DNA from 2 places in the Pseudoxanthomonas sp. genome. Region 2 is predicted to be linked to the other one. Evidence: predicted binding sites of a transcription regulator. Region 2 holds the regulator's gene; the other holds the start of a gene.
The links. The regulator FliA, encoded in region 2, starts transcription of late flagellar genes. The targets are predictions, from matches to a motif close to TAAAGTTTNNCNNNCNNNGGCCGATAA.

Region 1 (6,451 bases), 1.4 Mb from region 2:
CGGCGCTGGCCGCTGAGATCTCGGCCATGATGTCGGTGACGCGCTGCACCGAGGTCACCACTTCGGCCATGGTGCTGCCGGCGCGCGCGACCAGGGCCGCACCCTGCTCCACTTCCTGCGCCGAATCGGAGATCAGCGTCTTGATCTCCTTGGCCGCTTCGGCCGAACGCTGCGCCAGGGACCGCACTTCCGAGGCGACTACCGCGAATCCACGTCCCTGCTCGCCGGCACGCGCCGCCTCCACCGCGGCATTCAGCGCCAGGATGTTGGTCTGGAAGGCGATGCCGTCGATCACGCCGGTGATGTCGGCGATCCGCTTCGATGCGGCGCTGATCGAGGCCATCGTGGTGACCACATCCTCCACCACCCGGCCACCCTCCTGCGCGACCGTGCCGGCGCCCAGCGCCAGCTGGTTGGCCTGGCGGGCACTGTCGGCGTTCTGCTTCACGGTGGAAGTCAGCTCCTCCATCGAGGCAGCGGTCTCTTCCAGGTTCGCTGCCTGCTGCTCGGTCCGCACCGACAGGTCGCTGTTGCCGGTCGCGATCTCGACCGCCGCGGTGTTGATCGATTCGACCGAGCGCTGGATGCCCTGCACGATGCCGGTCAACTGCGCGGCAGTGCGATTGGTCGCATCGGCCAGCTGGCCGAAAGCCCCCTCGTAACCTGCGTCCACGCGCTGGGACAGGTCGCCGCCGGCAATCGCGCCCATGACCCGGCCGACGTCGGCCAGGCCATCTTCGGCCTGGCGCATCAGGCGGTTCAGCGACTCGACCATGTCCTTGAACGCGAACTGGTAGCGCGTTGCTTCGCCACGCGCCGAGAAATCGCCGCGCGCGGCCGCATCGGCCAGGCGCGCAATGTCGCCGTTGACGGCCGACAGATTGGCCTTCACCGCGTCCAGGGCTTCATGCAGCGCGGCACGCTGGCCAGGCAGGCGCCGCATGTCGCGGCGCAGGTCGCCACGGCCGTACTCGGCCATCACCGCCATCCCTTCGACGATCGCGTCCAGATGCTCGAACAGCGCCGTATTGACGCCCCGGGCGAGCGTGCCGTAATCGCCGGGGAAGTCTTCGGGCATGCGATGTCCGATGTCCTCGCCCTGCTGCAGCTGGACCAGGGACTGCATCTCGCTGTTGAACCGCTGCAGCTGCCCCTGCATCTGCTGCATGCTGGCCATCAGCTGACCGGTTTCATCGCGTGATTCCACCTGGATATCGTTGTCGAAACGCCCCGCGGCGATCGCACCGGCGACCCGGGTCGCCGCCCGCAGCGGCGTGCCGATGGCGCTTGCGATCAGCCAGCACAGGCCCACCACCAGCGCCACCAGGGCGGCGCCAATCAGGGTCAGGATCTTGGTGAAACCAAGCGCCTCGGCCTGGATGTCCTCGGCATAGACGCCCATGACCACGACCCACTGCCACTGCGGGAACGTTTCAGCGAAGCTGATCTTGGGCAGCTGCTCGTTCTTCCCGGGCTTGGGGCCGCTGTAGTAGCTGAAGCCATCACCCGCGGTCACCGCCTTGCGGATGTCGCGGTACACGTATTCGCCCTGCTCGCTCCGGTAGTCGCTCATGTCGGTCCCGACCTTGCGCGTGGGATGCATGACGATGCGCATCTGCGGATCGACGATGAAGAAATAGTCCACGCCGCCGTTGGTCTTCATGTCCGCCAGCGCGGCCAGCGCCGCGGCCCTGGCCTGCGCCTCGGTCACCTGGCCGCGCCTGGCCTGGTCGGCGAAGTGCTGCAGCACGCTGACACCCATGTCCACCTGGGTCTTGACGCTCTGCTTGCGGGCCTGGACCAGGTCCAGGTATTGCAGGCGCGCAGCGGACACGGCCAGCAGGATCACGCCGACGGCGAGGATCGAACACAGCACGATGAATTTGCGCGTCAACGGCAGGTCGGCCACGCGACGGCGCAGGAAGGTCACAGGGTTCATGGCAATTCAAGGATCAATACGACGATAGGTCGCTCCTGTATCGGCTGCCGCTCCATGGAACTTGACCCCGCCCCTGCCACCGCGCCGACGAACGGGCCTGGCGCGGGCGGGACTCAAGCTCGCCAGCCCCTGGCCGATACCGGTGGGGTACCGCACTGCCAGAAGCACTCCTTTCTCCGCCAGAGCGTCATGCCCAGGTTCCCCAATGTCGTATCCACCTGAATCGTCATCTTCCAAGAAGGGTGGACTGCGCCGGTTGTTCTCCAGGCAGGAGCAGGACGACGGCCCGGCGCCTCCGGCGACCGACACGCCCATCCCGACGCAGCACCACGCGCTCGCGGACGAACAGGCACCCGCACCGCCACCGGATGCCGCAGCGGCGACCGCCGCCCTGATGCAGCTGTTCTCCCACGGCCATCAGCCCGAAGCGCTGCTCGGCGCCTTCGCCGACGGCATCTGCACCCTGCACGGCGAACTGCGCGACATGGGCCTGCGACTGCGCGCGGCCTTCGACCTGCAGGACTGGCCGGCCTATGCGCGGGCGTTGCGCCAGCTGATCGACAAGTACATCCGCACCATCGACATCGCCGATCCCGGCATTGACGGCCGCACCGAAGCCCAACGCCTGCGCGAGCTGCTGCGACAAGCCGTCGGCAATGCCCTGGCAACGCTGTTGCAGCGCAGCCCGGCACTGGCCGACGAAGCCCAGACGCTGGGCAGCACGCTGCACCACTGGCATGCCGGGCGGGACCTGGCACCACTGGAGGGCCGCCTGCGCGAGCTGGTCCACCAGGCCAGCCTGCACGCCGAAGACACCAGCAAGCAGCAACACCTGCTGCTGGAGTTGTTCGACCTGCTGCTGGACAACATCGGCGAGCTGACCGACGACCACAGTTGGCTGCAGGAACAGGTCGGCATGGTCCGCCAGCTGATTGCAGGCCCGCTGGACAGCCTCAGCATCGGCCAGGCACGGGAAACCCTGCGCGAGGTGATCTACCGGCAGGGCCAGCTCAAGCAGGGCATCGCCGAATCCCGGCAGGCCATGCGCGGGATGATGCTGTCCTTCGTCGAACAGCTCGGCGGCATGGCCAGCAGCACCGGCCAATACCACAGCCGGATCGCCGGCTACGCACAGTCCATCGGCCAGACCCGCAGCATGGTCGACCTGAACCGGCTGCTGCAGGAGGTGCTGCAGGACACCGCCGGGGTGCAGGCTGAGGCCGCCGCGTCACATGAAGTGCTCATCGATGCCCAGCGCCAGGTGGAACACGCGGAGCAGCGCATCGTGGCCCTCGAGCAGGAACTCAGGGATCTGGCCGAACTGGCCCGCGAGGATCAGCTGACGGGTGCGCTGAATCGACGCGGATTCGACGAGCTGTTCAACCGCGAGCGCGCGCGCACCGTCCGCAGTGGCCAGCCGCTGTGCCTGGCGATGCTGGACCTGGACGACTTCCGCAGGATCAACGAGGTCCACGGCCATGCCGGCGGTGACGCCGCGCTGCGGCACGTCGTCGAAGTGGCGCGCATCACCCTGCGCGGAACCGACGCGATCGCCCGGTTCGGCGGCGAGGAATTCGTGCTGCTGCTGCCCGATGCCACGATCTTCGAGGCCAAGGCGACCGTCCTCCGCCTGCAGCGAGGACTGGCGCAGCATTCCTTCGTGCATGAGGACATGCGCATCTTCGTCACCTTCAGCGCCGGCGTGGCGATGCAGCAGGCCAACGAAACCCAGGACGCGCTGCTGCGGCGCGCCGACCGCGCCATGTACAGGGCCAAGAAGGCCGGCAAGAGTCGCGTGATCGCCAGCGAGTGAGGCGGCCGGCCGGAGAAGCTGTTCGCGATCTTCAGGCCAGCCCTTGTAGAGCCGAGCTCGCTCGGCTGGGGACTTTCTCTGTAACGCCCTTGCCGAGCAAGCTCGGCGCTACATGATCGCGCCCGGGCCGATTGCCGTGTGCACCGCCATTCCCCTTTTCGCAGCCCGCGCGCGCCTCAGCCTGCGGCTTGATCTGGCGCCGAATAGACCAGGCTGCGATGCAGGGCGCGGGCGATTTCCACATCGGCTTCGTCGTCGAAGTACACCGCCAGCTGCACATGGCTGGTGTCGGCGAAGGCGTAGCCGTAATAGCCGGGCATGCGCTGGTCGTCTTCGTCGGCGTCTTCGTCCGTCTCCTCGGCCAGCCGGTAGGCGTAGAACAGCGTGGACCCGGCCTGTTCCTGCTCGATGGCCTCGGCGTCGGGCGACATGTGCTGCTTCAAGTCGTCCAGGCGCTCGGCGATGCTGGCGTTCTCATCGTTGTGCCAGATGGTCATCCACACCGTGATGCGCGGATTCCACAGCACCAGGTCGCCATCCTCGATGCGGCGATTGACCGGCTCGGGCAGCGTGATCGCCCACTCCGGCGTGAGCTGGTGGTCGCCTTCGACCACGGGGAAATCGGGATGCAGTGACATGGCGGGATCTGTTCCAACAAGACGAGCGAGTGGCATAGCGTAACCGCCCGCCACGGCACGCGCCCGCAGACGCAGCCCGCACCATCCAGCTACACCGGATTCGCCCGCTGGGAGCGCGCAGGCCGCGCGCGTTGAAAGCGCCGGTGACTTAACCCTGCAGCTTCGCCTTCAATCCCGCGACCGTGGCCTTCCAGGCCTCGACTTCGTCCACCTCTTCCCAGAGCTCCCGAAGCTCGGACTGCTCGCCGACGATCCGGTCGAGCGCCTGGATGGCCTGCTTGATCAGGTCCGGGCTCACCACCGGCTCGATCCGGGCCAACCACTCGGAGAGTTCTTCGTCCTCCTGGGCGGCGGCCGTCGGCCGACCAGCGGCCGCAGCGACCACCTCCGCCGCCACCAGCGCCTGACAGGCGTCCGGCGCTTCCAGATAATCATCCGCCGCAAGCACCGCGGCCAGCGCATCACGGACCAACCCCAGGTCCGTCACGTCAATCAGATCACTGATGAAATCCGCCGCATCGTCGTTCTCGAACGAGCCGTTTCCCCAAGCACCCATGCTTCCACCCTGCGTTTGTTTCGTTGATTGAAGATCAGGCCCCCGCCGACCCCGCAGGAACAGGGCGCAGCATGCACTTCGAAGCGTTCGAGGCGCTACTAAAGCCACCACCAAAGCTACCAAGCCACTGGACCCGGACGCACATCCTACGCAGGAAAGTGCACGCTGACCTCTGCCCTGGCAATCTCGGAAACAGGGGCAGCAAACGCTGCCCCTGTTTCGCTAAGCGCACACCGTGCGTATCTCAGTGCAGATAGAGCCCGCCGGGACCTACCGGTTTCACGCGGTTACCGCAACCAGTCGTGCGTAGCGTCTAGACCATGTATGCAGGTCGCGCCTCTTCAACGGCCAATCGGTGCACTCCCTTCTTCAGCGACTGTGCGTCGATCTCTTTCACGATCTCATCCACCTCAACGGCCCGGTCGAAGATCGTGTAGCCCAGCATCGACAAGCTGCCTTCCGCAAAGTCGGCCATGCCATCGGCAAACACCGCATCGCTGTATGCCTTGATGCACGAGATCAAGAGGTTGAGCTTGTCGATCTGATCCAGCGTGACACCAGAGACAAAGCGCTGATCTTCGGCTTCTCCGGCGTAGGCATCCTCAACGACGCCCGCTCCTTGGTCTGCCTCCTCATCGGCCATCGCCTCTGCCGCTTTCGGGGTGTCATGCGACCGCTTTGCCGGCTGCGGTTGTTTCAGCAACGACACGTCCTTCAGCACCAGATCCAGTTGCTCGGCCAACTGGTCCAGGCAGAACATCAATTCCGCCATCCCCACGGCTGGCGCCCACTCCTTCGTTTCGTCCGCAATGCGCGGCTGCGCCAGCCTCGCAAGGAAGTGGATGTGGTTCTTGATTTGCGTCAGCAAGAGCTGACTGTCCTCGGGCAGGAAATACCCCATATCCTTATCGTCGAACGTGTGCTCAGACATCGTCGTCTCCTTCTCACCATGAAGTGCCCGCCCGCGCTGATGCGACGGACGGGAAGTCGGGAGGCTAGAAACCGCGTACAGACGGCGGGCGTATTCCCCTTGCGAGTGTTGTATTAGCCGCCCTCCCGACGCGGAGCATTGCGTCGGCTTGTCCCTGCGGAATGCAGGCACAAAAAACCCACCGGTTTGACGGAGGTGGGTACCGCTGTACGAGGAGTTTCTAGGCTCCTTGGGAAGGAGATTGCTAGTACCTAGTGGCGTTGTCAACCACTGAAAGAGCCTTTGCGTAACGCGACCGATCAACGGCAGAGTGCTGTGGAGAAAGTGCACTCTGACCCTTGTTTCCATAACGCAAGAATTAAGCAGCGCCGCAGAGCGGCGTCGGCTTGAATGAATTGTTAGCCGCCACCCGGCTCTGGCCCGTCGTTGTCTGCCCAAGCGATTTCCGAGCGTTGTTGGTCGGAGAGCGACAGCACAGCGCCCTGAGCCAGGGTGAGGACTGCTCCGGACATGCGAGCGTCAGAGAAATCGCAACCGTCAAAAGACGACTGACGGAGATCCGCTCCACTCAAAT
Region 2 (6,451 bases):
TGGGCCTTGGCCGGGCCATGCAGCTGGTCGAGCAGCGCCTCGAATTCGTCATCGTCGATCAGGTCGCCACCGCCAGTGATGGCACCGGCCACGAGGGCGGCATCGGACGTCGCCGGGTCTTCCTCGCTGGCGGAAAACTGGGCGATCAGCTGGGCGGGCGCGTGGGCGGGCGCATTGCCGCGGCCAAACGCATCGAGCATCGCCTGCAGGTAGTCCAGCGATTGCTGGGCGGCGTCGAAATGGCGCGCCTGCAAGATGGCCTCGCCCGCACGGGCCATGCCCAGGGTTTCCTCGGCGGCATGGCACAGCTCGACCATGGCGTGGATCGCCAGGAAACCGGCGCCGCCCTTGAGCGTGTGGAAGCCACGGAACACCGCGTTGAGCTGTTCGCTGTCTTCCGGCGCCTGCTCCAGTGACACCAGCTGCTCGCCGAGCCGGTCCAGGATCTCCTGGGCTTCGATGATGAAGTCGGCGGCGATGTCGTCGGGCACGGCGCTCATTGCGTTACAGCCCCAGGCCAGACAGCAGGTCGTCGGCGTCGTCCTGCGACACGCCGTGGCGATCCAGGCCGGCGAGGACCGGGCCTGCCAGGGCGCCATCCGCTGTCGGCTTCTCGTCCTTGGGCGGGAGTCCGAGCGCGCCAAAGCCTTCATGCACGCGGCGCACGATGCCGGCCACGCGCCGGATGATCTGGCCGGTCAGGTCCTGGAAGCTCTGCGCCAGGGCCATCTCGGTCAGGTTGTGGCGGATCTTGTCCAGGATCTCGCCCTGGTCACCGGTCAGGCCGCCGGCGCGCAGCTGTTCGGCCAGGGCGCGGCATTCCTCGGCCAGGTCCAGGGTGCGGTGGCTGGCCTCTTCGGTCATCGCCACCACGTGGTCCAGGCGCGAACAGGCATCGTCCAGTTCGCCCGCGGCGGCCGGGACGGTCGGCAGTTCGCCCAGGGCTTGCCCCAGTTCGCGCGCCAACCGGCTCAGCCCCTGCATCATCGGTCGCGTGCGCCAGGCGGCGAGGGTGTCGATCTCCCGGCGCCAACCGGCTTCGTCGCCGCTTTCCAGGGCATCGAGCGCACCTTGCAGGCGTTCGATCAGGGCGCTGCGTTCGGCAGTGGCTTCCATCACGCCGCCGCGCCGAGGCGTTCGAAGATCTTGCCGAGCTTTTCCTGCAGCGTCTGGGCGGTGAACGGCTTGATGATGTAGCCATTCACGCCGGCCTGCGCCGCTTCGATGATCTGTTCGCGCTTGGCCTCGGCCGTCACCATCAGGACCGGCAGGTGCTTGAACTTGTCGTCGGCACGGATGCTGCGCAGCAGGTCGATGCCGGTCATGCCGGGCATGTTCCAGTCGGTGACGACGAAATCGAAGGTGGACGCGCGCAGCGCCGCCAGGGCGCTGTTGCCGTCTTCGGCCTCGGCCGTATTGGTGAAGCCCAGATCGGCGAGCAGGTTCTTGACGATGCGCCGCATCGTCGAGAAATCGTCCACGATCAAAATCCGCATGTTCTTGTTCAACAGTGACTCCATTGGTTCCTAGGTTTCATCTTCCAGGCCCGAGTCGACCATCTGGAACGCCTTCAGGCGTCCGCGCAGACGGACCGTGGCCTGGCCGTGGATCTGACAGACGCGCGATTCGCTGACACCGAGCACCGCGCCGATTTCCTTCAGGTTCAACTCCTGCTCGTAGTACAGCGACAGGACCAGTTTTTCGCGTTCCGGCAGCTGGCCGATGGCCTTGCCCAGCTCGCGGCCGAACTCGCGCCGTTCCAGCAGCTGCTGCGGGTTGGGGCCGCCCTTGGCGATGGTGTCCAGTTCGCCGTGGTCCTCCACGCGGGACTCCAGGCTCAGGACATGGCCGCGGGAGGCGTCTTCCATCAGGCGCATGTAGTCGTGCAGCGGCATGTCCAGCGCGGCCGCCACTTCGTTGGCCGCCGCCGCCCGGCCGGTGTGCTGCTCGATCCTGCGGATGGCCGCGGCCGCGTCGCGGGCACGGCGGTGCACCGAGCGCGGGACCCAGTCGCCGCGACGGATCTCGTCGATCATCGCGCCGCGGATGCGGATCGAGGCGTAGGTCTCGAACGAGGCACCTTGCTCGGCGTCATAGCTGCGCGAGGCCTCGAGCAGGCCGATCATGCCGGCCTGGATCAGGTCGTCGGTCTCGACACTGGCTGGCAGGCGCGCGGCCAGGTGGTGGGCGATGCGCCTGACCAGGTCCGCGTGCAGGGTGACGTAGTCGTTGTCGCTGTTGCGTTGGACGGCACGGTACTGGGCGGCGCCCTTCATGCGGCCACCCCGCGATTGAGCATGCGTTCGACGAAGAATTCGACGTTGCCGCGGGGCGCGGTGGGCGCCTGCCAGCGCGAGGTGCGGCGTGCGATTTCGGAGATCGCCTGCGCTGAAGGGCTGGCCGGGTAGGCCTTGACCACGGGCTGCTGGCGCTGCACGGCCAGTCGCAGCCAGTCGTCCTGCGGCACGCAACCCAGGTAATTCAGCGACACATCGCCAAGGAATTTCTCGCAGACCCGGCTCAGCTTGTCGTACAACAGCCGCCCTTCGTTGGGCTCGCGGACCATGTTGGCCACGATCTGGACCCGGTCCACGCCGCGTTCGCGCGAGAGCACCTTGATCAGGGCATAGGCGTCGGTGAGCGAGGCCGGCTCGTCGCAGACCACCACCACCGCGTCCTGCGCGGCCTGGCAGAACGTCAGCACGCTGTCGGTGATGCCGGCCGCGGTGTCGATCACCATCACGTCCAGCGGGCGTTCCAGTTCGGAGAACACGTTGATCAGCCCGACATGCTGGGCCGGTGGTAGCTCGGCCATGTGCCGGCGGCCGGATGCTGCGGGGACGACCATCAGCCCGTTGGGCATGTCGATCAGGACGTCTTCCAGGGTGCAGCGTCCGGCCACCAGGTCGGTCAGGGTGAACTTCGGGGTCAGCCCCAGCAGCACGTCGACGTTGGCCAGCGCCAGGTCGGCATCCAGCAGCAGGGTCCGCTTGCCCATGTCGGCCAGGGCCATGGACAGGTTGACCGAGAGGTTGGTCTTGCCCACGCCGCCCTTGCCGCCGGTGACGGCGATCGTGCGTACCGGCCCCAGCGGCTCGCGACGCGTGGCCGACAAGGGGAAGGCGTTGGTCAGGTTTGCGTAATCACGCGATGGCATGGGTCTGCTCCGGAGTACAGGGCTTATCGGCATCGCGCCGCAAATCTTCAAGGCGCAATACCAGGCTGGGGGCATTGGCGCGGTGCAGGTCGTCGGGGACGCGCTGGCCGTCGGTCACCCAGGTGATGGGCAGGCGGTGGTCGACCACCACCGACAGGGCGCTGCCGAAGCGGCCGGTTTCATCCAGCTTGGTCAGGATCACGCCCTGGGGTGCGGCCCCGGCGAAGCGGCGGACCACTTCGTCAAGGTCGGAAAAATGGGCGTTGGCCGGCAGCACCAGCAGGCAGCGGACTGCTTTCGAGCCGCGCAACCAGTTCAACTGGGCGGCCAGGGCGCGGTCGCGCTGGCCCATGCCGGCGGTGTCGATCAGCACCAGCTTGTAGTCGCTCAGGCGCTGCAGCAGCTGTTGCAGGCTGGCGTCGCTGTCGGCCTCGTGCACGGCGATGCCCAGCTGGCGGCCGTAGCTGTGCAGCTGTTCGCGGCCGCCGACGCGGATGGTGTCGGTGGTGACCAGCGCCACGTCGCGCGCGGCGTGGCGTTCGAGGAAGCGCGAGGCCAGCTTGGCGATGGTGGTGGTCTTGCCGGCACCGGTCGGGCCGACCAGGGCAATCACGCCACCTTCCTCGAGCGGGTCGGTGGGGGCGATCGGCAGGCGCTGGGACAGCAGGCCCAGCATCAGTCCGCGGCCGCGGTGCAGTTCCAGGTCCGCGGGAATTTGCATCACCACGTCACGGGTCAGCCCGGCGTCGAAGCCGTAGTCCTCCATCAGCTCCAGCGCCTGGGCACGCACCGGCGAGCCGCGCAGGCGTTCGTCGGTGAGGCGGTTCATCTCGCGCTCGATCATCTGGCGCATCAGGGCCAGTTCGTCGCGTAGCTGGACCAGCTGTGCATCGCTCTGCGGCGACTGGAACCCAGGCACCGCCGCCGGCAGTGCCTGCGGAGCAGGGCTGGCCTGGATGGGGGCGAGCACTGGCGCCGGGGTAGCAACCTGCGCGACCGGTGACGCCGGGGCCTGCTGCGCCTCGGGAGACGGTGCCTGGATCACGTCCGCCTGCGGTGGCGCCGACACCGGCGCGTTGAGGAAGATCTCGTGGGGAATCATGAATTCGGCGAAGGGCTTGCCTGGGCTGGATGCATTGGCGACCGCATCAGTCGGTTCCCTGGCCGCGGGAGCGACGGGCGCTGGCGTAGCAACGACGGTCGGCATCGGAACCGGAACTGGAACTGGAACCGGAACTGGAACTGGAACTGGAACTGGAACTGGAACTGGAACCGCCGCAGGGGCAGGGCGCTTCGCCGAGTACCGCTCGCTGATCGCAGCCATCATCGCCATGGCCGCGTTGGGTGCGGCCTTGGTCGAAGTCCGCGGTGCTGGATTGGCGGCCGAGAATGCGGCCTTGGGCGGCGTGGGCGCGGCAGGGCGGACCGAATCCAGGGCTTGTTTCACCAGGGCTTCGTCGTAATTGTTGGCCGCGACGATCTCGATGCCTTCCTCGGTCCTGCGGTTGGACAGGATCACCGCGTCCGGGCCGTGCTCATCGCGGACCATGCGCAGGGCGGTGCGCATGTCGGGGGCTACGAAACGTTTGATCTTCATCGCTGGAAACCGGAACTCGGGAAGAGGGTGTGGGACATGACGGGGCGTAGCGGAATGCGGTGGGGCGGCGGGCAGCGTCTGGTGGTCCTGGTCGATGTCATCGTCTTGTCTCCATGCGGTGCCAAGGCACCGGTCAACTGATCGTTCCCACCAACTTCAACCGCTTGTCTTCCGGAACCTCGCTGTAGGACAGGACCGACAACGAAGGCACGCTGTGCCGGACCAGGCGCGCCAGCGCGGCGCGGACCTGGGCCGGGACCAGCACCACTGCGGGCTCGTTCCTGGCCTCCTGCTTGCTGACGCACTCGGCCAGGCTCTGGTGCAGGCGTTCGGCAAGGCCGGGTTCGAGCGCAGCGCCGTTGCCCTGGGTTGAGTCCTGCAAGACACGTTCCAATTGCGGGGCCAAGGTGAACACCGGCAGTTCCGGCGCCATGCCCGCGATTTCCTGGACGATGAAGCGGCCCAGCGCGTTGCGGACCGCAGCCGTGAGCGCGCCGGGTTCCTGACTCTGCGGGGCGTGTTCGACCAGGGCTTCGACGATCTTGCGCAGCTGGCGGACCGGGATCTTTTCGATCAGCAGGTTCTGCAGGACGCGCACGATCACCGACAGTGGCAGCGCCTTGGGGGTCAGGTCCTCGACCAGCTTGGGTGCGTTCTTGGCCAGGGTGGCGAGCAGCTGCTGGACTTCTTCGTGACCCAACAGTTCCGGCGCGTGCTCACGGATCAGGTGCGACAGGTGGGTGGCGATGACCGTGGCCGGATCGACCACGGTATAGCCCATGGTTTCGGCCTGGACGCGCTGGTACGACTGGATCCACACCGCATCCAGCCCGAACGCCGGGTCCTTGCCGGCGATGCCGTCGATCGTGCCGATTGCGCCGCCCGGATCCAGTGCCAGTTCGCGGTCGGGGTGGATGTCGGCCGTGGCGACCGGAACCCCGTGCACCAGCAGTCGATAGGCGCCGGCCGGCAATTCCAGGTTGTCGCGGATGTGCACCGGCGGGATCAGGAAACCGATGTCCTGGGTCAGCTTGCGCCGCACGCCCTTGATGCGCGCCATCAATTCGCCGCCCTGGGCCTTGTCCACCAGGGGGATCAGCCGGTAGCCCACTTCCAGGCTGAGCGGATCGATCGGGCGCAGCTCGTCCCAGCCCAGTTCGGCGCTGACCTGCGCGCCGGCAGTGCCGGCCGGTAGCGTGGGATTGGCCTTGGTTGCTTCCTGGACAAGGCTGCGCTTCCACATCTTCCAGCCGAGCAGGCCCAGGATCAGGGCCAGCGTCAAAAAGGCGACGTTGGGCATCCCGGGCACCAGGCCGACCAGGCCCAGGATGGCGGCGGCCACCGCCAGTGCCTTGTGCTGGCCGAACACCTGGCCAACCATCGCCCCGCCCATGTCCTGCGAGCGCGAGGCGCGGGTGACCAGCATCGCCACGGCCGAGGACACCAGCAGCGCCGGCAGCTGTGCGACCAGGCCATCGCCGATCGACAGCAACGTATAGGTCGAGGCGGCCTGCGCGAACGACATGTCGTGCTGGAGCATGCCCACGGCCATGCCGCCGAGCAGGTTGATGAACAGGATCAGGATGCCGGCGATGGCATCGCCGCGGATGAACTTGCTGGCGCCGTCCATCGAGCCGTAGAAGTCGGCTTCCTCGCGGACTTCCTCGCGCCGGGCCTTGGCGTCCTCGCGGGTCAGC

Region 1: O8I58_RS08680 (GGDEF domain-containing protein) is a predicted target of FliA. The motif match lies at 2,053-2,079, and genes of this name have one in related genera.

Annotation. Positions count from the first base shown of each region.
Region 1 covers NZ_CP114978.1:2,013,241-2,019,691, forward strand. Annotated here, with positions in the region: gene O8I58_RS08675 (methyl-accepting chemotaxis protein) at 1-1,921, opposite strand, end outside; gene O8I58_RS08680 (GGDEF domain-containing protein) at 2,145-3,752, shown strand; gene O8I58_RS08685 (hypothetical protein) at 3,929-4,390, opposite strand; gene O8I58_RS08690 (DUF4259 domain-containing protein) at 4,539-4,946, opposite strand; gene O8I58_RS08695 (XAC0095 family protein) at 5,260-5,877, opposite strand.
Region 2 covers NZ_CP114978.1:564,310-570,760, forward strand. Annotated here, with positions in the region: gene O8I58_RS02600 (chemotaxis protein CheA) at 1-500, opposite strand, end outside; gene O8I58_RS02605 (protein phosphatase CheZ) at 505-1,116, opposite strand; gene cheY (chemotaxis response regulator CheY) at 1,116-1,508, opposite strand; gene O8I58_RS02615 (RNA polymerase sigma factor FliA) at 1,527-2,276, opposite strand; gene O8I58_RS02620 (MinD/ParA family ATP-binding protein) at 2,273-3,157, opposite strand; gene flhF (flagellar biosynthesis GTPase FlhF) at 3,144-4,754, opposite strand; gene flhA (flagellar biosynthesis protein FlhA) at 4,888-6,451, opposite strand, start outside.